3 regions of the Veillonella sp. 6_1_27 genome follow, and region 3 is predicted to be linked to each of the others. Evidence: riboswitches for the same ligand, from Rfam matches in the RefSeq annotation. Region 3 holds a riboswitch; each other region holds the start of a gene.
What was found. A riboswitch is a leader RNA that binds a small molecule or an ion and turns the genes downstream of it on or off. The one in region 3 is predicted to bind cobalamin.
Positions count from the first base shown of each region.

Region 1 (8,536 bases), on a different contig from region 3:
TTATAGTCAACTGTTTTGATTTTCATATCGATGCCAACCTTTTTAAGGTCTGCTTGAACAGCTTCTGCATAAAGTGGTAATTCTGCACGAGAGTTATATACTATGAAGTTGAATGTTAATGGTTTGCCATCTTTATCAAGGATCCCATCGCCATCAGTATCTTTCCAACCATCTTCAGCCAACAATTGTTTAGAACGTTCAGGATTATACGCATTAGGATCTTTCAAATCGTTGAAGCCATAGTCCATGGATGGTGGAATTGGAGCAGAACCAGGAATAAATGTACCTTTTAACAATACATCAGCATAGTTTTTACGGTCTGTTGCAGAGATAACTGCAGCACGAACTTTGTCATCCCCAAGAATACCTTTTTGATTAATACGGGCCAATACGACACGAAGAGATGCGATTTCATCTACTTTGAATTTATCATTGCCTTGGAATAAACCAATTTCACCAGGACCGATGTTAACAGCCATATCTACGTCGCCAGATTGTAAGCTCAAAGCACGCGTATTAGGATCATCGATGGAAGGAATTTCTACAGTTTTAAATGGTACTGTACCATCCCAGTAGTTTTCGTTCGCAGCCATTTCAGCACGTTCTTTAGTGAAGGATTTAACTACATATGGGCCTGTACCGATAGGACCTTCCTTCGCAAAGTTACGGCCATCTTTTTCAGCTTGAACGTCAACGATTAGGAACAACGGATCCGCTAAAAGGCCAGGCATATTAGGATATTCTTTTGTTGTATGAATAACTAATTGTTGACCATTAGCTTCCATAGAGTCATATTCAAAGAATGTTTTCGCACGATTAGACTTTGCAAAAGCACGTTCAATAGACGCCTTTACAGCTGCTGCATCAACTTTTTTACCATTGGAGAATTTCACCTTATCATTGATTGTGAAAGTCCACGTTTTATGGTCTGGGGATACTTCCCATTTAGATGCAATCCATGGTTGAGGTTTCATTTGTTCGTCAAACTTAGCCAATGTTTCACCTACACCATAGCGCATTACAACCCATGCGAAGAAGTTTTCTGTAGGTTCTAATGTGGATGCGAAGTTAGTAACGCCTACTTTTAATACATCTTTGTTAGCAGCACCATTATTATCAGACCCACAACCAGCTATGAAGGAACCCATCATTACAATACTAAGACCTGCTAATAGGGCCTTTTTCCAAGATTTTTTCATTTAAAATCTCCTTTTACAACTACATGTAAAACATAAAAACATTTAACATCATCACTATCTAAAATAGTTGTGATGGAAAAACCATAATTTCTTACCAATCATAATGAAACTTTCACTAGATAAAGATTCAAATTTATGAAGGTAAAAACAATTTTATCCTTGATTTTTTGGATCCACTACATCTCGTAAGGAGTCAGACCAAAGATTAAAAATAGCAACCACGATAAGGATGGACATACCAGGGAATGCCATGAGCCATGGACTCGTTTGCAAGTACTGGCGACCCTCGTTAAGCATAAGACCCCATTCTGGAGTCGGTGGCTGAGCACCAAAGCCAAGGAAGGATAAACCTGCTACCTCAATCATGATAGCCCCGATATCTAATGCACCTGTTGTAATAACGAGAGGCATAATATTAGGAATGATATGACGTCTGATGATGGCCGTCGTAGATGCGCCCATCATAACAGCAGCCGTTACATATTCCTCACCGCGCACCTTGAGCGTCATAGAACGTACAATACGAGCATATTTTGCCCAACCTACAACAGATAAGGCTAAAATCGTATTTACAATGCTACCACCTAGAATACCAGCAATAGCAATAGCCAATACGATACCAGGGAATGATAACATGATGTCTGCTAAACGCATAAGAACCATTTCAACTTTACCGCCAAAATAGCCTGCTATAGCACCGATGATAGTACCAATGCTCACCATGATAACGACGATGGATACGCCCATGAACAAGGATAATTGAGTACCATAAATGATACGAGATAATACATCACGTCCTAATTTATCTGTACCAAACCAATGTTGGCTGCTTGGTGCTTGCAATGCCTGACTTATATTTGAGGTGAAAGCATCGCCCGGTGCAAGCCAGGGTGCAAAGATAGCGATGAGAACAATGATAATCATCAACCCACTATAGAAAGAGAACAATTTATGTTTTTGAATAAATTCTGCCATTATGCTCTCTCCCTTTTCAATCTAGGGTCTAATAAGATATATGATGCATCAACCAATGCGTTAATACACATATATGCTAAAGCAACCCACAACACAAAACCTTCAATCAATGGATAATCGCGCATAGTAATAGCATAAATTGCCATATTCCCAAGTCCCGGCCAAGAGAATACCATTTCTACGACTGCCACACCACCTAGTAACCAACCAATAACAACACCAAGAATAGTGATGAGTGGTAACACCGCATTAGGTAAAATATGACCGAATAAAATTTTTATCTCACTAACACCGCGAGCACGAGCGCCAATAACATAATCCTTTTGCATTTCCTCAAGGATAACGAGCCGCACTTGACGCATGTATTTAGACCCAACAACAACTGCCAAAGTAATAGCGGGCAAAATAACACCAGACGCAGTCACTCGAGAGGATGCAATCGGTACAAGGCCCAATTTAAGACCGAAGATGTAAATCAGTACAAGACCTAACCAGAACGTAGGCATAGATACGCCTACGAAGGATAGAAATCTCAACACATAATCAACCCATTTGTTACGATTTAAGGCGCTTATAATACCTGCAGGCAATGCATAGAGCAGCGTAAATACTAAAGCCGTACCCGCTAACATTAATGTACCTGGTAAAGCCTCCAACATACGATCTACTACTGGTTTTTTAGCAGAATAACTCATCCCTAAATCACCTTGTGCGGCATTGACGACCCAGTTTGCATACTGTACTACAAATGGTTTATCTAACCCAAGCTGAGCCCGAGTTTCATCGATAAGCTCCTGAGATACGATAGTATCTGCCGTTTCAAGTAACATCGTTACTGGGTCACCTGGTGCTAAATAGGTGAGACAAAATGTCAAAAATGTGATGCCAAACAAGGTAACAATAAATTGCCCCAATTGTTTGACAAAGCGTTTGCCCATAGGCGCCTCCTAAACTCTCTAAACACTAACAACAATTCAAATGACAAACTAATGGTACTAGCTTTTTTATATAGCGATGAAGCTTAAAGGCTAGGGAACGAAAAAAGGTTAGTCGCCCGACTAACCCAAATTAAGCACAGCATATGCATACCATGCCTTTAGAGCAGGCTTTCTGACTCTGATTCATCGCAATATTTCGGCCTTCCCAGTTTCCCAGTGACCCTATAATGAAACCTTGCTCCTCATTACAGCTATTTACATAGTATGGGTTTTTCACCCATTTTCCTCTTTTACGCTCGGTAAATACCGACACTCACTAGTTCATTCATTTTTATCGATTATAAATATACTATATTAACACTCTATTTACAATACATATACCCCTTATGGGTATATGTATTTCGCATATTTTCAATATAATTTTTATACTGATAAAAAATATTGATTAATGATTAAATTCACAATCCTGCATAAAATTATATAAATTAACTTATATAAATAATTTTTTATTATATTTACTGTATATGACAGTATATATATTAATTTTATTAATAATAAAGCAATGTAAAAACTTTATTATAAAATCTTTTTATACACAGCAAAAATTTGATTAATAATTATACTCTTCATGTTTTTTCATATCTAGCTCGCATTAATTATGAGTCTAATGCATGATTATGATAAAAAAGAGGCTATTACCAAGTAATAGCCTCTAATAAGACGAGATGTATTCAGTTAATCAATACTTTGTTGTAAGCGGTGTGCTCTGCGTGTATCCCACGCTTTACGCAAAACATAAATCACCAAACCTATGCTTACTGCCACTGCGCTACCTACCATAGCATCAAAACCACATGCGTAGATTGCATATAGACAATAAAGAACGCCTATACCGAACAAGTAATTAGAGCGTTTAATACGACTTTCAGCTACGCCAGCCATACGCATCATTGTAGGTACTGCCAAAATGCACAATACATACGGTACTACGTTAGTTACAACCGCTAAGTTTACTAAGATTTCAAATTGCTCACGCAAGGATTCGCTTGCAGTGAATAAAGTAAGTAATGTTTCAACAGCGAGTAAAATCAATACACCACGAACAGGAGCATCTTTGCTATTTACACGAGCGAATATTTTAGGGAAGTAACCATGTTCTGCTGCACTTTTGAAGACGCGAGACAATGTGAATTGCCAGCAAAGCAAAGCGCCAAAGCAAGAAATAACCATAGCAGCCATAACGATGTTTGCAATTGTATCATTGAACATGTATACGAATGTCAAACCGAATGGTGCATTAGAATTTAATAAATCAACGTTAGGCACAATACCTGCCATAACGTTTGTGGACAAGATATAAACCACTGCCACTGCTAATGTACCCGCCACAGTTGCGATAGGTACGTTTTTCTTTGGATTCTCAACAGCATCAGCATTAGCCGCTGCGGACTCAAATCCTAGGAAGCCCCATAAAGTTAGGGAAATAGATTGCTTTACCGCATCATAAAGCGGAAGATCATTTGGGTTCCATGCCGCCCAATAAATAGATGGATCAAACCAATACCAGCCGATTGTACCGATTAATAAAACCGGAACAATAGAGCCCCAAATAGTCATATTGCTGAGTCGACCTGTGAAACGATTCCCTCTGAAGTTTAGAATCGCTGCAAACCACAAGAGCACAATTGTTACCTGACTTGTTTGTGTCGCATTGAGGTCAACACCAAAGAAAGCTGCGCCATAACCTACGGCAGATACCGCGATGGCGATATTAGCAATGATGAGAGATATGCTGTAAGCATAGCTCGCCATAAAATGTCCAGTTTTACCGAAGCGATGTTCTGCATAACCGCCCATGCCCCCTTGTTTTTGGGAGAACATACCCGCTTGAGCAAAAATATACGCTAGTAAAAGCGCACCCACAGCTGTCACGAGCCAAGATAAAACTGAAATAGTACCAACTTGAGCCAAATTAGTTGGTAACATAATGATCCCAGCTCCTAGCATATTGGCTGCTACCATTGTGGTTAGCTGGAATACAGACATTTTTTTAGCGGTGGTTTTCATGTATCAATCCCCTTTCACTAAGGTGAATTTTTTCTCGTCCATAATTCACTTAAAATATATATACCGCTAAGTAAATTCAGTTCGTGCTGTGATGGGCTTGAATGTGAATTTACCGTTTTTATTCTTATTACGAGTTAAATAATAACACCTATGAAACCAAAATAAAAGTACTTTATTGGCGGACAAGGCATATTACACGAATTGAATAAATCATAGGTAATTTATCATCAAAATCGAACAGAACTCATTTTAATCGTGGCAAAGTATATTTTTACCCCATTTTATTCTGTGTATAGATGTAATTTTTCCTATCTATCACGGTTATAGTGTCCTAGTACAAGACTATTATTCTCTCACAGTCCACTATACATGTACATGTAAATACATCATTTTAATAGTGGATTATCAATTAGAATTTTGGGCTTTATAGGTATCGTCTAGCTTTTAAATAAAAAATCGATATACATATAAGTATAATGGGCAATATTAGACCCTTAATGAAATCCTTATATGTATATCAATCTTATTTTTCCAGATTTTATTGATAACTATTCTTTATTTTTATCTACTGCTTATTCCGCACTAAGCTCTACTCTTCTACAGATTCAACGATTTCTTTCCATTCAGCAATTTGCTTTTCCTCAGCAGCGATAATAATTTTACCATTATTACGTTGTCGTTCCACACATTCTGGAGCCGTACCAGAATAGTTATTACGACCTGCAACGCAAGCTTCGATGGAGATAGCGTCAAGAATATCTGCATCAAAATGGTTGGAAATAGCTTTGAAGTCCTCTACGGATAGATCAAGGAGTACACAGCCTTTTTCGATGCAATGATGCACTGCATTACCTACAATTTCATGGGCTTCACGGAATGGGACACCTTTCTTCGCAAGATAATCTGCCATATCCGTAGCATTAGAGAAGTCGTCATCAAGGACTGCTTTCATATGAGCCCCATTGACCTTCATACCACGAATCATAGCCGCATTAATGGACAATGCGAAGTGTACTGTATCAATAGCATCGAAGATACCTTCTTTATCCTCTTGCATATCCTTGTTGTATGTAAGAGGCAGGCCTTTCAAAGTTGTTAAAAGGCCTAACAAATGACCATAGGTACGGCCTGTTTTACCACGAACCAGCTCGCAAACGTCAGGATTTTTCTTTTGCGGCATAATACTAGAGCCCGTGCAGTGAGCATCATCAAGTTCAATAAAATTAAACTCGTTGGTAGACCATAAGATCAATTCTTCACTAAGACGACTCAAGTGCATCATCACTAGAGATGCAAAGGACAAGAATTCAACTACGTAGTCACGGTCAGATACGGCGTCCATACTATTTTCGTAAATACGAGAAAAGCCCAAAAGCTTTTGCGTATATGTTTGATCAATGCCGTATGTAGAACCAGCTAATGCGCCGGCCCCAAGTGGCATGATGTCAGCATGTTTGAATACCATCAACAAACGATCAAAATCGCGTTCCAACATAGAGAAATAGGCCATCATATGATGCCCAAACAATACAGGTTGAGCCCGTTGTAAATGCGTATAGCCAGGCATGATAACATCACTATACTTTTCAGCTGTTTCGATGAGAGCCTTCTGCATATCTACGATGAGTTCACCCATTTCCACAACAGCTTTACGCACGTACATGTGCAAGTCTACTGCGCATTGGTCATTACGGCTACGACCTGTATGCAAACGACCACCTGCTTCACCGATGTCATCAGTTAAACGCTTTTCAATATTCATATGAATATCTTCAAGAGCTATAGAAAATGGGAATTCCCCTTTATCGATTTGCCCTTTAATTTTTGTTAAACCTGCTAAAATAGCATCTCGATCTGCGTCGGAGATAATATTTTGTTTTGCCAGCATTGTCGCATGTGCCTTGCTACCTGCAATATCTTCGGCGTACATCCGCGCATCAAAAGCGATAGAGGATGTAAAATCCTCTACCGCTTTATCAGTGCCTTTTATGAAACGCCCGCCCCACAATTTAGCCATTATTTACCTGCTTTCTCTTTCATCAATGCATTAATTTTGAGAGGTAAACCAAACAAGTTGATGAAACCTTCTGCATCAGATTGATCGTATACATCATCTTCTTCAAATGTTACGAAATCTTCGCTGTACAAGGAATATGGGGAAGTGCTGCCCGCAGAAATGATATTGCCTTTGTACAATTTAAGTTTTACTTCACCGGTTACAGTTTTTTGAGTTTCATCAACAAACGCTTGTAATGCGTTCATCAATGGCGCAAACCACATGCCATCATATACGAGTTCAGCGTATTTGTTAGCAATGAGTTCTTTGTAGTGGTATGTAGCTCTATCTAAGCAAAGGTATTCAAGTTCTCTGTGAGCATACATGATGATGGAGCCACCCGGGTTTTCATAAACACCACGGGATTTCATACCTACCAATCTATTTTCAACGATATCTACAACGCCCACACCATAATGTGCGCCGATTTCATTGAGTTTTTCTAATATTTGTAATGGGGTGCCTTCTTGACCATCTACGGCTACAGGTACACCTTCTTTAAAGGATACAGTTACATAACCAGCTTCATCTGGAGCTTGTTCTGGTGTATGTGTTACCAAGTACACATCATCTTTAGGAGCATTTGCTGGATTTTCAAGTTCGCCGCCTTCATGGGACAAATGCCATACGTTTTGGTCCATAGAATATGGATGAGATTTTGTAGCTACAACTGGAATATCGTGTTTAGCAGCATATTCCATGCAATCTGTTCTAGATTTCAAATCCCATTCTCTCCAAGGAGCAATGATTTTCATGTTAGGAGCTAATGCTTTGATAGTCAACTCAAAACGAACTTGGTCATTACCTTTACCAGTCGCACCATGAGCGATTGCATCAGCGCCTTCTTTTTTTGCAATATCTACAAGGATTTTACCGATTAAAGGTCTAGCAAAGGATGTACCTAATAAATATTTACCTTCGTAGATCGCACCAGCTTTTACTGTAGGCCATACATAATCTTTTACAAACTCTTCCTTAGCGTCAACGATGTACGCTTTAGATGCGCCAGATTTGATTGCTTTTTTCTCAACTGCATCATAATCCTCAGGTTGGCCCAAGTCTACACACACAGCAATAACTTCAGCGCCATAATTTTCTTTTAACCAAGGAATGATAACAGAAGTATCTAAGCCACCAGAATATGCGAGTACTACTTTATTTGCTTTACCCATGATAACACCTCATAAACCACTATCTATTTAGACTCATATAATCAATACAATATCAGATAATTGTGAAAGCACCGTGGTATCTTCTATTACCAACAAGCATTTTCTCCTTCTGACAAAAAATAGTATACA
Region 1 is NZ_GG770216.1:490,472-499,007, reverse strand. Features, by position in the region: gene HMPREF0874_RS06045 (ABC transporter substrate-binding protein) at 1-1,199, opposite strand, end outside; gene nikC (nickel transporter permease) at 1,353-2,174, opposite strand; gene nikB (nickel ABC transporter permease) at 2,174-3,112, opposite strand; cobalamin riboswitch at 3,257-3,444, opposite strand; gene potE (putrescine-ornithine antiporter) at 3,848-5,179, opposite strand; gene argH (argininosuccinate lyase) at 5,769-7,196, opposite strand; gene HMPREF0874_RS06020 (argininosuccinate synthase) at 7,196-8,407, opposite strand.
Region 1: another riboswitch for cobalamin. It lies ahead of nikB (nickel ABC transporter permease); the one in region 3 lies ahead of HMPREF0874_RS08390 (ABC transporter substrate-binding protein).

Region 2 (8,536 bases), on a different contig from region 3:
TTAGTCTTTTTTAATAAAGCCTACAATGAAGCCACCTACTGACAGTGCAATGCCTAAACCGCTACAGAACATACCAATAGAATACCACAATGTGTAAGATTGGTTATTCTCAGAAATCGCCTTTGCTGCCGCTTGAGCATTTGTAGCATTTCTCGCAATTTCCAAATTAGCCGCCCCTGGATCTGGATTTAATAATAGAATCGCAATACCAATAATTAGAACGACTACACCTACAGGTAATAATAATTTTTTGTTCATTTGAATGCCCCTCTCGTAACATTAAACGATTAATAAATAATATAACTTAATTATACACTGATTTTTGCATTTTAAAAAGATGAACTTATATATTAATCATCTTTTATTAGACAATTAATAGCAAATAATTAGTCGCAATTAGTTATTATGACATAGAAAAAGGCATAGTATGCAACTACTATTGGTCCAAATCCAACAGTGAACATTGATACTATGCCTTTTACAAATACATCTGTAGTTATATCGAAATGCATACGATTGCTAGTGGAGTGCGTATTAAGATAAGTTATGCCGGCTTATCTAATATATATTTAGCAATACGATTATATTTAATAATACAATATGTATTTACCGATCTACTTATTGTAAAGACTTATCGAAAACGCCAATAAGTTCTTCAACGGCTTGAGATTCGCTCATTTCACCGTCTAAGACAGCGGCTTCGACTTCGCCCATGCGACCTTGAATGACTACATTGTTAAAGAATAGGTTGTGCAAGTGTTCGTCAATCATATCGCGTACCCAACGGAGGGATTGTTCTTGACGACGTTTTAAGAAGACCCCATTTTCTTTGCCTTGTTCAGTAAACTCTTGGATAACATCCCACAATTCATCGAGGCCATCCTTTGTAACAGCTGAACATGTATAGGCTTGAGTCTTCCATTTTTCCGTAGCTGGACGGATATAATGTAACATCCGATCGTAATCACTACGAGCAATGAGTGCTCGTTTGAGATTATCTCCATCAGCCTTGTTGACCACAATAGCATCAGCAAGTTCCATAACGCCTTTTTTGATGCCTTGCAATTCATCGCCTGCCCCCGTTAAAACGATGAGCATAAAGAAGTCTACCATGGAACGCACGGTAACTTCGCTTTGCCCAACCCCAACGGTTTCAACGAGAATAATATCGTACCCAGCAGCCTCACAAAGTAGCATAGTTTCTCTACTTTTACGAGCCACACCGCCTAGTGTACCACCAGCTGGCGATGGACGAATATAAGCCTCTGGGTGTTTCGTCAACGTTTCCATCCGCGTTTTATCACCCAAGATACTGCCTTTTGTGACTTGGCTCGTAGGGTCTACAGCCAGTACGGCAACCTTGTAACCCGCTTCAATGAGCATGTTACCGAAGGCTTCAATAAACGTACTTTTACCAGCCCCAGGCACACCAGTAATACCGATGCGCAATGCCTTGCCCGTGCGAGGCAATACGGCTTGCAACACCTGTTGAGCTAGTTTGAAATGGTCCTTATTATTACTTTCTACTAATGTGATAGCCCGTGAAAGTATAACGCGGTCCCCCTGCTCGATACCGCGTACATAATCAGCGACAGTTAATTTCTTTCGCCGCTGTACGGGACGTACCGCTGGAGCCAGATGAGCAGAGCTAGATAAGAGGCCGTCATGCATTTCCTTGACGCCTTTCATTACGTGACACGCGTAAGTGTCATCTTTCTTCGCTTCTTCTGGCACCCAGTCGGGACGATAGGTACTACCCTCGGTGCTTGCGTTTTTTACACCTAATTCAGGGGCTTTGCCTTCACCAGTGGTGAAAGTTGCGTCCTGTGTATTGCGCAATTCATCCGGAGTAGGCCGTTTGTTATCAGTCATGAGACTCGTCTTGAACGTGACTAGTCAATGTTTCTAGTAATTTTTTCGCCGCTACTGGCAAAACTGTACCAGGGCCAAAGATAGCCACTGCGCCATGTTCGCGTAGGAATTCATAGTCCTGAGCAGGGATTACGCCGCCGATGGCAACTAAAATATCTCCACGGCCCCGCTTGTTGAGTTCCTCTACAAGTTGAGGCAATAATGTCTTATGCCCCGCCGCAAGAGAACTAAATCCGACAATATGAACGTCATTATCCACCGCATCTTGTGCTGTTTCTTCTGGAGTTTGGAACAAAGGTCCGATATCCACGTCAAAGCCCATATCCGCGAAGGATGTAGCGATAACTTTGGCACCACGGTCATGACCGTCTTGGCCCATCTTCGCAATCATGATACGAGGACGACGACCTTCGAGTTCTTCAAAGTTATCTGCCATTTGGCGTACTTCTTTGATTACATCGTCATCTTCAAATTCGCTGGAGTATACACCGGAAATAGAGCGAATAACCGCTTTATGACGACCGCATACCTTTTCAACAGCAAAGGAAATTTCACCCAAGGATGCACGAGCACGAGCCGCTTCAAGTGCAAGAGCAAGTAAGTTGCCTTCACCCGATTCTGTAGCCTTTGTGATCGCTTCAAGACAGGATTGAACCTTTTCTTCATCCCGGTTAGCACGCAATTGTTCGAGACGACGAATTTGCGCTTCCCGTACAGCTGTGTTATCTACGTCGAGGATATCCAATGGATCTTCTTTATCTAGACGATATTTATTGATACCAATAATCGCTTCACGACCAGAGTCGATACGAGCTTGGCGACGTGCAGCAGCTTCTTCAATACGCATCTTAGGAAGCCCTGTATCGATAGCTTTCGCCATACCGCCAAGGGATTCGATTTCTTGGATATGACCCCAAGCGCGACGAATCAATTCGTCTGTCAACGCTTCTACATAGTAGGAACCGCCCCATGGATCGATAACCTTACATACCTTAGTTTCATCTTGGATGTAAAGCTGAGTATTACGCGCAATACGTGCAGAGAAGTCCGTAGGCAACGCAATGGCTTCGTCAAGCGCATTGGTATGTAGAGATTGCGTATGACCTAACGCAGCACCCATCGCTTCCATACATGTACGAGCCACGTTGTTGAATGGATCTTGTTCTGTAAGAGACCAACCAGATGTTTGGCTATGTGTACGGAGTGCCATGGATTTAGGATTTTCAGAGCCGAAGCTATTGATAATCTTAGCCCACAACATACGAGCCGCACGCATTTTTGCCACTTCCATGAAGTAGTTTTTACCGATTGCCCAGAAGAAGGACAACCGTGGTGCGAACTGGTCAACGTGAAGGCCTGCATTAACACCGGTACGGATATATTCGAGACCATCGGCCAATGTGTAACCTAATTCGATATCTGCAGTAGCGCCCGCTTCTTGCATATGGTAACCAGAAATGGAAATACTGTTGAATTTAGGCATGTACTGGGATGTATACGCAAAGATATCACCGATAATACGCATAGATGTAGCTGGAGGGTAAATATAGGTATTACGTACCATGAACTCTTTCAAGATATCATTTTGGATTGTACCAGCCATAACCTTTTTATCTACGCCTTGTTCTTCACCAGCCAAGATGTAGAACGCCATTACTGGCAATACGGCGCCGTTCATTGTCATGGATACGGACATTTGATCAAGAGGGATACCAGAGAATAGAATTTCCATGTCGAGGATGGAGTCTACCGCAACACCCGCTTTACCAACATCACCTACTACACGAGGATGATCGGAATCATAACCACGGTGAGTAGCAAGGTCAAAGGCGATAGACAAGCCTTTTTGGCCCGCTGCCAAGTTACGACGATAGAACGCATTGGATTCTTCCGCTGTGGAGAAACCAGCGTACTGACGTACTGTCCAAGGACGAGTAACATACATTGTGGAATAAGGTCCACGCAAGAATGGAGGTACACCAGCCATATAGTCAAGGTGTGTCATCCCTTCATAATCCATCTCTGTATAGAGAGGCTTTAGTTGGATTTGCTCCATTGTTGTATTATATAAATCTTCAAAGCTTTTTCCTGTTTCTTTTTGAAGTTCAGCAAGCCATGCATCGCGAGATGTTGCTGTCTGAGATCCCAAGCCAAGAGAGGAGAAGTCTGGATTTTTAAACATGAGCTCACATCCCTTTCTTATCTTGTAACGTATTCAAGATTTCGTAACAATTTGCACGAACAGAAATGAAGTCGTCTACGCCAGCTTCACGGTATACAGGTTCTAAGTCCTTAGGAGGTGCCCCTGCTAAAATAACCGTTACATGCGGCATAGTTTCTTTCAATTCCTTAGCGAGTGGTGGTACCAATTCTGGATAGGTATCATCTGTAGAACAGATAACAACTACATCAGCACCACTTTCACGAGCAGCCTTCGCCGCATCAGCCGTTGTTTCATGGCCATCATTTTTGATAACTTCAAAAGCCCCTACTTCGAAGAAGCCTGTGGAGAAGTCCGCACGAGGTTTATGTTGAGGGATTGGCCCCATGTTAGCCAAGAATACCTTCACATTATCTTTCGTACGTTGTTTATAATTCTCAGTGCGCATGCGAAGTGCTTCAAACTGTTCAGTCCAGCGATGAGCTGCAATGGATTCAATCGTTTCGGAAGCAATATCGCCAGCATCTAAAGCCTTGCGGATTTGACGTATTGTTAATTTTTGTAATGCACCGAGTTCAATAAGGCCAATCAAAGCGCCTGGCTCTGTCGTACCTGCTTCTAGGGTAGCCTGTGCTTTCACAACCGCATCTGGCTCCGCACTCGCCAAGTACTCTTCGATTTGAGCAACCCGTTTTTGACGCAATGTTTCTTGATTTTCTGGTTTTGGATCAAGCAATTCTTCAGTCATATTCGCATACATGTTGTTACCTACAGCCACATCTTTGCGGAATGCAAGGTTTTTGAAGCGTTCATCAAGAACTGCTTTAACTTGAGCTTGTGGATAGCCTTCTTTCAAGGCTGCTATTATACCACCTTTAGCCTCAATAGTTTGGAATTCAGCCCAAATTTTTTCGCATAATTCAGCTGCCAATGTTTCCACATACCAAGAGCCACCTACAGGGTCCACTGGTTGACGCAACTCGAATTCAGTTTGCAACATAACTTGAATATTACGGGCAATACGGCGAGAGAAATCGTCAGCTTTGCGAATTGGTTGGTCAAATGGGGATACTTCAAGGCTATTCAAACCGCCTACAACGCCAGAGAATGCTTGTGTTGTATTGCGCAACAAGTTTACATATGGGTCGTATACAGTTTTTGTGAAAGCCGATGTTCTGCCGTGTACATGAACAGCACGGTCAGCTTCTTCGGCACCGAACGCTTCCATGATGCGCGCCCAAAGCACACGTAATGCACGTAATTTAGCAATTTCCATGAAGAAGTTTGCACCCAAGGAGAATGTAAACATCATGCTGTTAGCAATAGTGTGAATATCGATGTTACGTTGTGCTAATTGACGCACATAGCAAACTGCTGTTGCCAATGCATACGCAACCTCTTGTACATCGTTCGCGCCACCATTAGCGTATACATCACCAGATACGAGTACAGTTTTAAGCTCTGGAGCTTGCTCTTTAGCCCATACAACAGTATGTGCCATTTCATCAAAGGCTGTATCTAAAGACATATGCAATGTACCATCTTTAGCCCAAACACCAATAGGGTCTGCACCAACGAGACCTTTCAAGTCAGAGGTTTGTTTTTTAGATCCTTTCACCGTAGCGGCTAACATACCGAGCAAGATAGCTGCAGAAGCACCTGTTTCAATATATAAAGGATTTTCCTTTAAATTAAAGCGCTCAATCAATTGTCTACAATCATCCATAGTAGACAGAGATGTACCGCCGATACCAACAGCTGCGCCTACTTGCACATCTTGATCATGGCGTGTTGCTTCATCAAGGCGAATATTGTGAATGGTGCCGCCTTTTACAATTTCGTATAAACTTGCATGATTAGCATCCTTAGGAAAGGATTCGTCTACATATTGGGATACGCCCCAAGAGTCTTTAATATAACCACTTGCCTTTGTGCCACGTAGGAACTCACCTGCTCCAGGATATACACCCTTTGGAATTTTTTCTCCATGCAATGCAGGCGTGTAAATTGGTTGTAACGTAATTCCCTCATAGGTTTTAGTGAACATCTTCTTGTGGAAGTCGCCACCTTTTAACGCTTTTTCAACCTCGGCCTGCCATTGTTCATACGTAGGTTTCTTAAACTCATCAAAGGATACAGGTGCTAATAAATCACGTTCAGCATCCTTTGAAGTCTTTTTGTCAGACATATATGTGCCTCCTTTTCAACTCGAAACCATACCGAGAAACAGCGCACCGTACCTGCGAATTGTTAGATATATGAATCACTCGAGCTTTATCTTATTGGACCACATCAACCTCAAAATGTGTCCATCTGTTTAATATCTATAAAACCTGATTCCTATACTCAACATCCACTCTAAGGGCAATAAAAAACGTGCCACCTAAAGTGACACGTAAGGTTTCTTATTGAAAGGTACACTAAAAAATACTGTAGCCAGCATACCCCAATCCCCTTCCTATCGCTCGTAGGTACATAACGGTGATTATCAAATAGGCAGTTCTCCTGGCTCGGGATCATCACCTCGCTTTCGCCTTCCCAGATTACTCCAGTGACATGTATGAAAGCAGGCTCATCCTTACAGTGGCGGGACCGCATCGGCTTATACCGATTTCTCTATTAAGTCTTGCGACACCTATTCTCTATATTCGTTGTTCTAAGTCCAATATAGTGTAACAATATGCACAAAGTCAATGAACATAACATTTAATCATAAGTGCCAAAATCAAAGTTATAACTGAAAATCATATGCAATAACTAAAATGCATAAATTAAAATTCAAGATATCTCTATCATAAGACATCAACCAAAAACTCCCTCAAATTAGCTATAAACACAAGTAAGCTCATAGGGTGTAAACACTATTATCCCCTCAAAGACTGGAAACAGTGATATAATAAGTACTATCACGAGGAGGCATTATGGAGCATACAAGTAAAAAAGGGTTAATCACAGCCCTTAGTTGTTATATAATTTGGGGCTTACTCCCTCTATATTGGGCATTATTAAACCATGTTTCACCGTATAATATACTGGCACAGCGCATTATCTGGTCAGGTGTTTGCATGGCTATCGTTGTATTTGGCTTACACTTTAAACAATTCAAAAAGGACTTTCAATTACTAAAAGAACAACGTTCACAACTATTCCTACTGTTAATTGCGGCAGTCATCATCAGTGTAAACTGGTTCACCTACATTTGGGCCATCGCCAATAATCAAGTTATGAATACGAGCCTTGGCTATTACATCAACCCACTCTTCAATGTAGTATTAGGTGTCATCCTATTTAAAGAGGTTCTATCCATACCGAAAAAGCTGAGTGTCCTCATCGCTACCATCGGCATCGCCTTACTCACCTATCAAGTGGGATCCTTGCCATTAGTGTCGATGATTCTCGCCATTTCCTTCGGCCTCTATGGAGCCGTAAAAAAGAAACTACTCATCTCTCCCTTTACGAGCATCGCCTTTGAGGCCTGGCTATTAACACCGCTAGCCTTACTATATACGACCATGGTCGATAATACCGTGTGGTCCTATTTCGGCACAAACTGGTATACAACCATGTTGCTCATAGCCTGCGGTCTAACTACATCTGTCCCATTGGTTCTATTCTCCTATGGTGCACAGCTATTGCCGCTTAACCTACTAGGCTTCTTGCAATATGTATCCCCTACCATTGCCTTATTGCTAGCCATCTTCTACTTTGGTGAAAGCTTTGGCACACCACAGATGATCGCCTTCGGTTGTATCTGGATAGCCTTAGTATTATTCTCCTTATCGAGCCAAATTACAACACGCATTAGCCTAAAAAAGTAAGGTATATCCTATATATCAACTAAAAAGCTGTATCAAATGATACTCTCATTTGATACAGCTTTCTTTTATATAGACGTATTAATCTAACTTATTTTAATCTAACTCATTCATATTGGTCGTATTCAGATTAGAAATGTAATGGTTATAGGCCTCAATCATACGATTATAGTCATTATCTTGTTTCGAACCCATATAGGTACGGATTGCACCAATCGTAGAGTTTACAGAGGTCTTAACAGAATCATACTTAGGACTAGTAATACCATTTGATACATCACCAATAGATTGCAACTCTTGATTGATAGCATTTACATCTAGTTGTTTTTCACTATCGATCTTTTCTAGGACCGCAGTAAGTCGCAAATGAACCTCTTGTGCTGCAGCGGCATTTTTCTTGCCTGCATCACGCAATTGTTGCAACCGTTGTTGCAAGCGGTCTGTATTAATTTTATGCATAACATTATCAAAGTCAGCATAAATAGGAACAAATTGTTCATATAATTGAACATATTTAGGGCCTAATTGTTGCTCCTTAGCATAGTTGTCTGTGGTATACCCTTTAGATTTATAATATGCATCGAGCTCTTCCGCTACCGGTGTAATTTCGTTCAATTTTGAAAGCAGCTTATCTAAAGGCTCCTTCATTTCATCATACGGAATACCTGCTTGCTTAGCCTCTTCTAAT
Region 2 is NZ_GG770216.1:222,460-230,995, reverse strand. Features, by position in the region: gene HMPREF0874_RS04885 (hypothetical protein) at 1-258, opposite strand; gene meaB (methylmalonyl Co-A mutase-associated GTPase MeaB) at 619-1,872, opposite strand; gene scpA (methylmalonyl-CoA mutase) at 1,865-4,054, opposite strand; gene HMPREF0874_RS04870 (methylmalonyl-CoA mutase family protein) at 4,059-6,221, opposite strand; cobalamin riboswitch at 6,511-6,687, opposite strand; gene rarD (EamA family transporter RarD) at 6,955-7,851, shown strand; gene HMPREF0874_RS04860 (DUF3829 domain-containing protein) at 7,945-8,536, opposite strand, start outside.
Region 2: another riboswitch for cobalamin. It lies ahead of HMPREF0874_RS04870 (methylmalonyl-CoA mutase family protein); the one in region 3 lies ahead of HMPREF0874_RS08390 (ABC transporter substrate-binding protein).

Region 3 (8,536 bases):
CTGCTATTGAGCCGTCAAAGGGCATGGTGGCAGTCCTTAAAGAAAATGCCAAAGAATTAAACGTTGAGAATATTAACATCATTGAAGAAATGGTACAGGACTTACCTCAAGATGGATCTCTTGACTCCCAATTTGATGTAGTGGCTATTTCTTTAGTACTTTGGATGTTTCCTGATGTGTGGCCTCGAATTTTACAAATGGAGCAATACTCAAAAGGCTATTGTGCCATTGTGGCTGGTATTCCCGATTGGAAGAATCCTAGAGCAGCAAGTAAATCTGATGTAGAAGAATTCCAGATTCTGTACAATATGTTGCTTTCACAAGGGCGATTCCCTAATGTAAGCATCATTGATTATAGATGTGAACGTACTGTAGAAGATGAAATCGAGTGCCGAAAGATCATATACGAACAGTACTATGGAGATTTAACGCCAGCAGCAGAGGAACAAATCAAAAAAGAAATCATAGCAAAATCTAAGGACAATAAATGTTTGATTTCTTCTCGGTCTGCTATAATTTGGTGGAATCCTAGGGAAGTTGTGTCACACACCTAAGATGTAGTTCGTAAATGGATTAGAAAAGGCAGCAACATGATTAGTATCGTTAAGGGCGATAGGACGATTACCTATACCGAAGAAAGAAACTTTACCCCTCAGCAGGTAGCAGAACTGTTTTTATCTGTTCGTTGGGTGGTAGGTAAATATCCCGACCGATTGTACAAGGCGCTAATGAATTCCTCGCGCGTGATTTCTGCTTGGGATGGAGATCGTTTAATAGGTCTTATTCGCGTCATGGATGATAGCGAACTTGTGTGCTTCATCAATTATGTGCTAGTTCATCCTGATTATCGGGGCCAAGGTATTGCAGGGCACTTGCTAGAAATGGTGAAAGACGCTTACAAATCGTATTTGTACATCAATGTTATGATTGGTGAAAGCAAGAATGCTCCATTCTATGAGAAGCATGGGTTTAAGATAAAAGATAACTCCTTACCAATGCAATATCGTAATGTGCCTAAATATACAAAAAGATAATTGGTCAAATTGTTAATAAAAGGCTACACGTACATAGAGTTACGTGTAGCCTTTGTTATGTAAACGGTATATACTAAAACCTATATGTAGATACAATGGAGAAGGATATGGATATATTAATACGAAAAGCGACAACTGCAGATTTAGATGTAGTTACACATATAGAAGCAACTTGTTTTCCTCCGGCAGAGGCGGCGCCTCGTGAGGCTTTTAAGGAACGATTAGACTATTATGCAGGCCAGTTTTTAATTGCCTTTGACGGCGATACACCAATTGGTTTTATTGATGGCTTCGTATCTGATGATGAAATCTTAACGGATGAGATGTTCGGCGATGCTTCTTTGCATAACCCTAACGGTGCATGGCAGATGATATTTGGCTTAAATACATTGCCAGAGTATAGGAATCGCGGTGTAGGTGGTAAGTTAATTGGGGCGTTTATCGACCTTGCGAGAGAGGAAAAACGTAAGGGTGTTATTCTAACCTGTAAGAAAGAAAAGATACCCTATTATGCCAAGTTTGGTTTTGTAAATGAAGGTGAGTCTGAGTCTGATCACGGCGGTGCTAAATGGTATCAGATGCGCGTTGAGTTTTAGCACCTTTGTTATGGCAATATAGTTATTAATAGATAAAAATAAATTATAGAATTTGACGGATATTTTTACAGATTGTCCTAATGAGAAACTAAAACTCCGCTTAGTGGTTGAGTTTTAGCTTCTTTTTTGCTGAAAAGTATAGATTTTACAAGAATAGCTGTACCCCTATATGTTTATTGACACTGTATATCCCTCATGCTACGATGAAAAAAATCACATATGATTGGGTTAGGTGTCTATTGACTTAATAGAGAATTTGGTATAAGCCAAAGCGGTCACGCCACTGTAACAGCGAGGTACTTTGCATAGAGGATGAAATGCTCTCGGTCACTGAAGTTTTTGGGAAGGCGCAAAGTAACGTTAAACTGGAGCCAGGAGAACTGCCTAATTAACAATTGCCAATTGACCTGCGAGAGACAGGGATGGGGATTGATATAGATGAATTTATACTAGCTATGCATAGTTGAAAGCTCATACTATATGCTAGCTTATTAGGCGTGGTAGTTAGTCTAACTGAGATGACAGCCCGTTTCCTCTTCGTGGGGAAACGGGCTTTTTATGTGCACTTATAGTGATAGTTTTAGTTGAGAGAAGAGAGGTACTTATGTTCAAACAAAAGAAGTTTATGGCGTATTTAGTCACTGTTTTCCTCCTAATTGTTAGTATGCTCATCTCTGCATGTGGAGGTCCTAGTGAGACAAAGAAAGATACGGCGCAAAATAACAAGCCAATCGAAATCACAGACGTAACGGGGCGTACGGTAACACTGAAAAAGCCAGCAGAGAGAGTTGTTTTACAATGGAGTGGTGCCGGTGGTCCATTCTTTACGATTTCTGCACTTATGGGCAAGGATACGCCGAAGGTTATTGCCGGCATGGATACATCCTTACAGGATTACAGAGCGGATATGTGGAAGCACTTTACTGCTGAAATGCCTGAATTAGCTAAGATCCCAGTAGTGGGTACTATCGGTGATAAAACATTTAATGCTGAGCAAGTTGTGGCATTAAATCCAGATGTTATTTTTATTCCTGTAGATTTGAAAGATCAGTACGAGTCTGATGCAAAACCAAAAATGGATGCTGCTGGTATCCAGACTATTTATATAGATTACCATGCAGAAAAATTGGAAAGTCATCAAAAATCCATTGAAGCCATCGGTAAGGCTTTGGGCAAAGAAGAACGAGCTGCAGAAATTAGCAAGTTCTATACGGATCGCGTGACAAGAGTTCTCGACCGTGTTAGTAAAATTAACAAGCCAAAACCAACTGTTTACATTGAAGTTGGCATGAATGGTCCAGAAGAATTTGGTAACTCCTTTAGTGGTAACTACTCTTGGGGTGCTTTAGCGACTATGGCTGGAGGTGATGTAATCACCAAGGATGCTGTTAAGAAATCCTCTCCTATTAATCCGGAATTTGTATTAGAGGAAAATCCAGATATCATCATGATTATGGGTTCTTACTGGCCTAAGAAACCAACCTCTATGCGTTTAGGTTTTGAAGCAACCGAAGATTCGTCTCAAGCGTTGTTGAAAGCTTTCACCACAGAACGTCAAGGTTGGAGCGAATTAAAAGCTGTTGAAAATAAACAAGTTTATTCCGCGCATCATGGCCTTCCTCGCGAAGTATTTGATGCAGCAGTCTTTGAATATTTAGCAAAAACCTTCTATCCTGAAGAGTTTGCGGATGTAGATCCAGAAGCTACACTGAAAGAGTTCTATGACAAATTCTTGCCATACTCTTATAGTGGTATCTGGTTTATGCATATGAATTAAGAGTGTGTGTAGAAGGAGTTGATGGAGTAAAACTATATAAATGCTGTCGTACATTGTGTTTATTAGAATGTATTGAGTTTTGAATTTTGAATCGAGGTATTCTATGGTTAAGAAAAAGAAGTTTATGGCCTATCTTGCCACGGTGCTGCTGCTAGTTGTGAGCATGATTATGACAGCTTGTGGTGGTCCAGCAGATACGAAAAAGGATGCGGCACAATCTGGCAAACAAATTGAAATTACCGACGTAACGGGTCAAAAAGTTACGTTGAAAAAACCGGCAGAACGCGTAGTAGTTCAATTGAGTGCCTCTGGCGGTGCGTTCTTGACTATGGCTGCATTGCAAGGTAAAGATGTAGCTAAGACTATTGTTGGTATGGACCCATATTTGAGTAAATTGCGTACAGATATGTGGGATCGCTATAAAGCGGACGTTCCAGAATTGGAACAAATTCCTCTTATCGGTAACGTAAATGACAAAACATTTGATGTGGAAAAAGTAATTTCCTTAAACCCAGATGTTATTTTTATGCCTTTATACTTTAAAGATCAATACGAATCTGATTACAAACCTAAAATCGATGCAGCAGGTATCCCAACTATCTACATCGATTACCATGCTGAAAAGCTTGAAAATCACCAAAAATCTTATTGAAGCTATCGGTAAAGCATTGGGTAAAGAAGAGCGTGCAGCAGAAATCAACAAGTTCTATACTGACCGTTTAACAAGAGTTATGGACCGCATTAGCAAAATCAATAAACCAAAACCAACTGTTTATATTGAAACAGGTAACGAAGGTCCAGAAGGTTTAGGTTTTGCGTATAGTGCAAATGTAGCCTGGGGCGCATTAGCAACGCAAGTAGGTGGCGACCTTATTACAAAAGATGTAGTTCAAAAGGCCGGTCCAGTTAACCCAGAATTTATTTTAGAAAGAAACCCAGATATCATCATGATTATCGGTTCCTACTGGCCTAAGAAACCGACTTCCATGCGTTTAGGTTTTGATACAAATGAAGCAAAATCTCAAGAGTTATTGAAAGCTTTCACCACAGAACGTCAAGGCTGGCCTGAATTGAAAGCCGTTCAATCTAAAAACGTTTACTCTACTCACCATGGTTTACCTCGTGAAGTATATGACGTTGCAGTATTCGAATACTTAGCTAAAACATTCTATCCTGAGGAATTCAAGGATGTAGATCCGGAAGGCACACTTAAGGAATTCTATGATAAATTCCTTCCATTCTCTTACGGTGGCGTTTGGTTTATGCATTTAAACTAAGAAGGGGTTTTGTATAGTGACAGATACTAACAATCAGTACGATTATAAAAAACAGAGCTATAAAAAGCTCATGTTTATTATCATTGGTCTGATCATTTGTGCGGTAAGCTTTGTTACCGATATTATTGTAGGTCCTGCATCACTTACGTTAAGTGATGTATGGCTCGCATTAACAGACCCAGCAGAGGTTTCCAAAAACGCATATGTTATCATTTGGTCGATTCGTCTTCCGACGGCCATTATGGCATTGCTCGTAGGTGCTTCCTTGGGCATTGCTGGTGCTGGCATGCAGACTATCCTTGATAACCCGTTATCTAGCCCGTATACACTTGGTATATCCGCAGGGGCTGGCTTCGGTGCATCTCTTATGGTTGTTGTAGGCGCTAGTGCATTAGAGTTTTTAGGTGTCTTTATGGTTCCATTTGGCGCCTTTGTATTTGCTAGTTTGACGAGTTTCTTTATCTATTCCATCAATAAGATTAAGAATTTTTCCTCTGAAACGATGATTCTCGCTGGTATCGGCATGATGTTCTTGTTCCAAGCGCTTCAATCCTTGATGCAATATATGGCATCTCCTGAGGCCCTTCAAAACATCGTGTTCTGGACGATGGGGAGTTTAGCTAAGGCGAATTGGATGAACATCTCTATTGTTCTTATCGTGTTAGCAATCATGCTTCCGCTTATGATGCGTGAATCTTGGCGTTTAACAGCATTAAAATTAGGCGATGAAAAGGCTTCTGGTCTTGGTGTTAATGTTGAAAGCTTACGGGTAAAAGTGTTTGCTTTCATCTCCATCATTACAGCCGTTGCCGTTTCCTTCGTTGGCACCATTGGTTTTATCGGTATTGTAGGGCCACATATTGCACGTATGCTTGTGGGTGAGGATCAACGCTATTTCTTACCACTATCTGCAGTATGTGGCATGGCGATTTTGTCTCTCGCATCTATTGCGAGTAAGATGCTCGTTCCTGGGGCGATGTTCCCAATCGGTATTGTGACGGCAATCATCGGTGTACCTTTCTTCTTCTCGTTGGTATTAACTAGGAAAAGGAGCTATTTCAAATGATTGAAGTTCATAATCTAACCTTTGGTTATTCCGCTACGGAAGACGGACAAATCTTAAAGGGCGTTGATTTTGCTGCTAAAACAGGTAAATTGACTGCGCTCATTGGTACTAACGGTGCTGGTAAATCTACACTTTTAAAAACAATCATGGGTATCTTGAAAGGCAAGGGCGAGATTTCCGTTAATGGTAAACCTGTATCTCAATATTCTACAAAGGATTTTAGTAGTACAGTGAGCTATTTGTCTCAAGATAATGACTGTAAAGTCAATCTATCTGTTTTTGAAGTTGTTATGCTAGGGCGCATGGGCTCCATGTCCTTCCGCGTAAGTGATGAGGATATTGCAGCCACACAAGAGGTATTGGAACGGTTGAACTTACAGCGCTTTGCATCGCGCAGCATCATGGAGCTCAGCGGTGGTCAACGCCAACTTGTGTTCATGGCGCAAGCCCTTGTAAAAGAACCTAAAATCTTAATTCTTGATGAACCGACAAGTGCTTTAGATTTGCACAAGCAATTTGACTTATTAACATTGCTTAAAAATCTGACTCAAGAAAATGATTTTACAACGCTCGTAACATTGCATCATCTTGATTTGGCGGCTATGTTCGCAGATGAAATCATCGTGCTTAAAGAGGGTACAGTATACGCTCAAGGCGCGCCGAAAGACATCTTTACAGAAGCCATGATGGAAGATGTATACCGTGTTAAAACGAAAATTTATATGGATGACAATGGGCTACCTCATGTAATTCCATTAGAAGCTATTATTAATTAATAGGATTCTTTATGATTGCGTTGAGCTTATTATAGTGTTGGAACTATTTATTATAGATAATCATTGACGTGAATCCAGTTATATTAATAGGCTGTAAAATAATTAGTTAATAATAAAAGAAGCTGAAATCTTTGCAGAGCAGCATTGATTTCAGCTTCTTTTTGTTGGGAAAAGTAGTGGTATTGTATTTAAATAATCTCTTTAACCTGTGCTATACCCTTATCAGTAAGCACGTAGTGTCCATTTGTCACATATAATAGACCTTGTTTCTTTAGCTGTGAAGCAGCTTGATGAGTATAATCAGGCCTCCAGTTCAAATGCTCATGAATGGTACCGATGCCGTTTTCAACGTGCGCGATAGGTGTATCCATATGTGTATAAATATGGCATAGCATCATCGTTTCCCGATAATGGCGACGCAAATGACGTTGACGGCGGTATGTGGCGATATAGCCAGTCTTCGGTGTTGCGATAACAGCGATAATCAGTGCGATACCGATGGTGGTTGCAATGGAACCCGCGATGGATACGTCCATGGTGAAAGCTACTTCCGTACCGACGACAGCACAGATAATACCGATGATGATACTGCTAGTAAGCATGGCTTTCACAGAGTCCGTCCATAAATAAGCGATGACCGCAGGCCCTATCATGAGGCCGATGACGAGAATGGCGCCTACCGCTTGGAACGAGGCCACAACGGTGAGGGATACCATGGTCATCAGCACGTAGTGGATGAGGGCTGGCATAAAACCGAAGAGTCCCGCTAGTAGCGGATCAAAGGTGGAGAGTTGCAATTCCTTGTAGAACAGCATGACTAATATTAAATTGATGATCGCCACGCCTAGAGAAATCCATAGCGATACAGGTCCCAAGTCGGTGCCGTTCACAATCCATCGATCAAAGGGTGCAAAGGCTATTTCGCCGAGTAATGCGGTATCTACATCGAGATGAGCGTTACCGCTGTATAGGCTGACTAGAATGATGGCGATAGAGAATAGAAGAGGGAAGATGATGCCGATAGACGCATCTTCGTTGACAAGCCCCGTATTGTGTATCATTTCCGTAAGCCATACGGTGCCTACACCAACTAAGGTAGCCCCGACGAGTAGAAATGGAGAGTTTAAATCTTCCGTCATAAAGAAAGCGAGCACGATGCCGAGGAATACGGTGTGCGTAATGGCATCGGCCATCATGGACATGCGACGCAATACGAGGAAGACCCCAGGGATGGCACATGCGATGGATACCGCAATGGCAATGAGCAATATCTCTGTATGAACTGTCATAGGGCACCTCCTATGCGAGGTTGTGCGTCCTCTGCTACGTAAATACTTTGCTGTGTCTTGGATTTGGGAGCCCTTGTGGTTTCTAACAATAATGCGTGCTTTGACTGTCTATTTTTGCGGAACTGCCAGAGCATACCTCTGTTAGGAGCAAAGATGAGGCTCAATAATACGAGAATCGATAAAATGACGATGATAGCTGGACCTGTCGGTAATTTGGGGACCGCTGTACTCCAGATAGTACCGCCGATGGCGGATATCATGCCAAATAATCCTGCTAATATACACATGGTGCTCAGTTTATTCGTCCACTGTCTTGCCCCAACGGCGGGTGCAATGAGGAGGGAGCTAATCAAGATAGCCCCTACCGATTGAATACCGATGATGATGGTCATGATCAATAGTGAACGATATAAAATAAGGGTGAAAGTGACGGGAATTTGTAGTGTTTTGGCGTACTCCACATCGAAGGAGATGAGCTTTAACTCCTTCCAGAATAATACGGTTAACACGATGATGATGAGCGCCGCTGCAGATGTGATGTACACGTCGCGCGCCAATATGGTGGCTGCCTGTCCAAATATGAATTTTGAAAGCCCCGCTTGACCTGCATTATTTAGGCTTTGTACATAGGTGAGTAGCACCATACCGAGCCCAAAGAAGGCAGAAAGTATGGTGGCCAAAGCGCCATCAAATTTGATTTTGCTGTTTTCTACTGTGATGG
Region 3 is NZ_GG770217.1:292,966-301,501, reverse strand. Features, by position in the region: gene HMPREF0874_RS08405 (class I SAM-dependent methyltransferase) at 1-554, shown strand, start outside; gene HMPREF0874_RS08400 (GNAT family N-acetyltransferase) at 591-1,034, shown strand; gene HMPREF0874_RS08395 (GNAT family N-acetyltransferase) at 1,142-1,630, shown strand; cobalamin riboswitch at 1,844-2,033, shown strand; gene HMPREF0874_RS08390 (ABC transporter substrate-binding protein) at 2,235-3,407, shown strand; partial or broken gene HMPREF0874_RS10190 (ABC transporter substrate-binding protein) at 3,511-4,684, shown strand; gene HMPREF0874_RS08380 (iron ABC transporter permease) at 4,701-5,750, shown strand; gene HMPREF0874_RS08375 (ABC transporter ATP-binding protein) at 5,747-6,526, shown strand; gene HMPREF0874_RS08370 (metal ABC transporter permease) at 6,715-7,815, opposite strand; gene HMPREF0874_RS08365 (metal ABC transporter permease) at 7,812-8,536, opposite strand, start outside.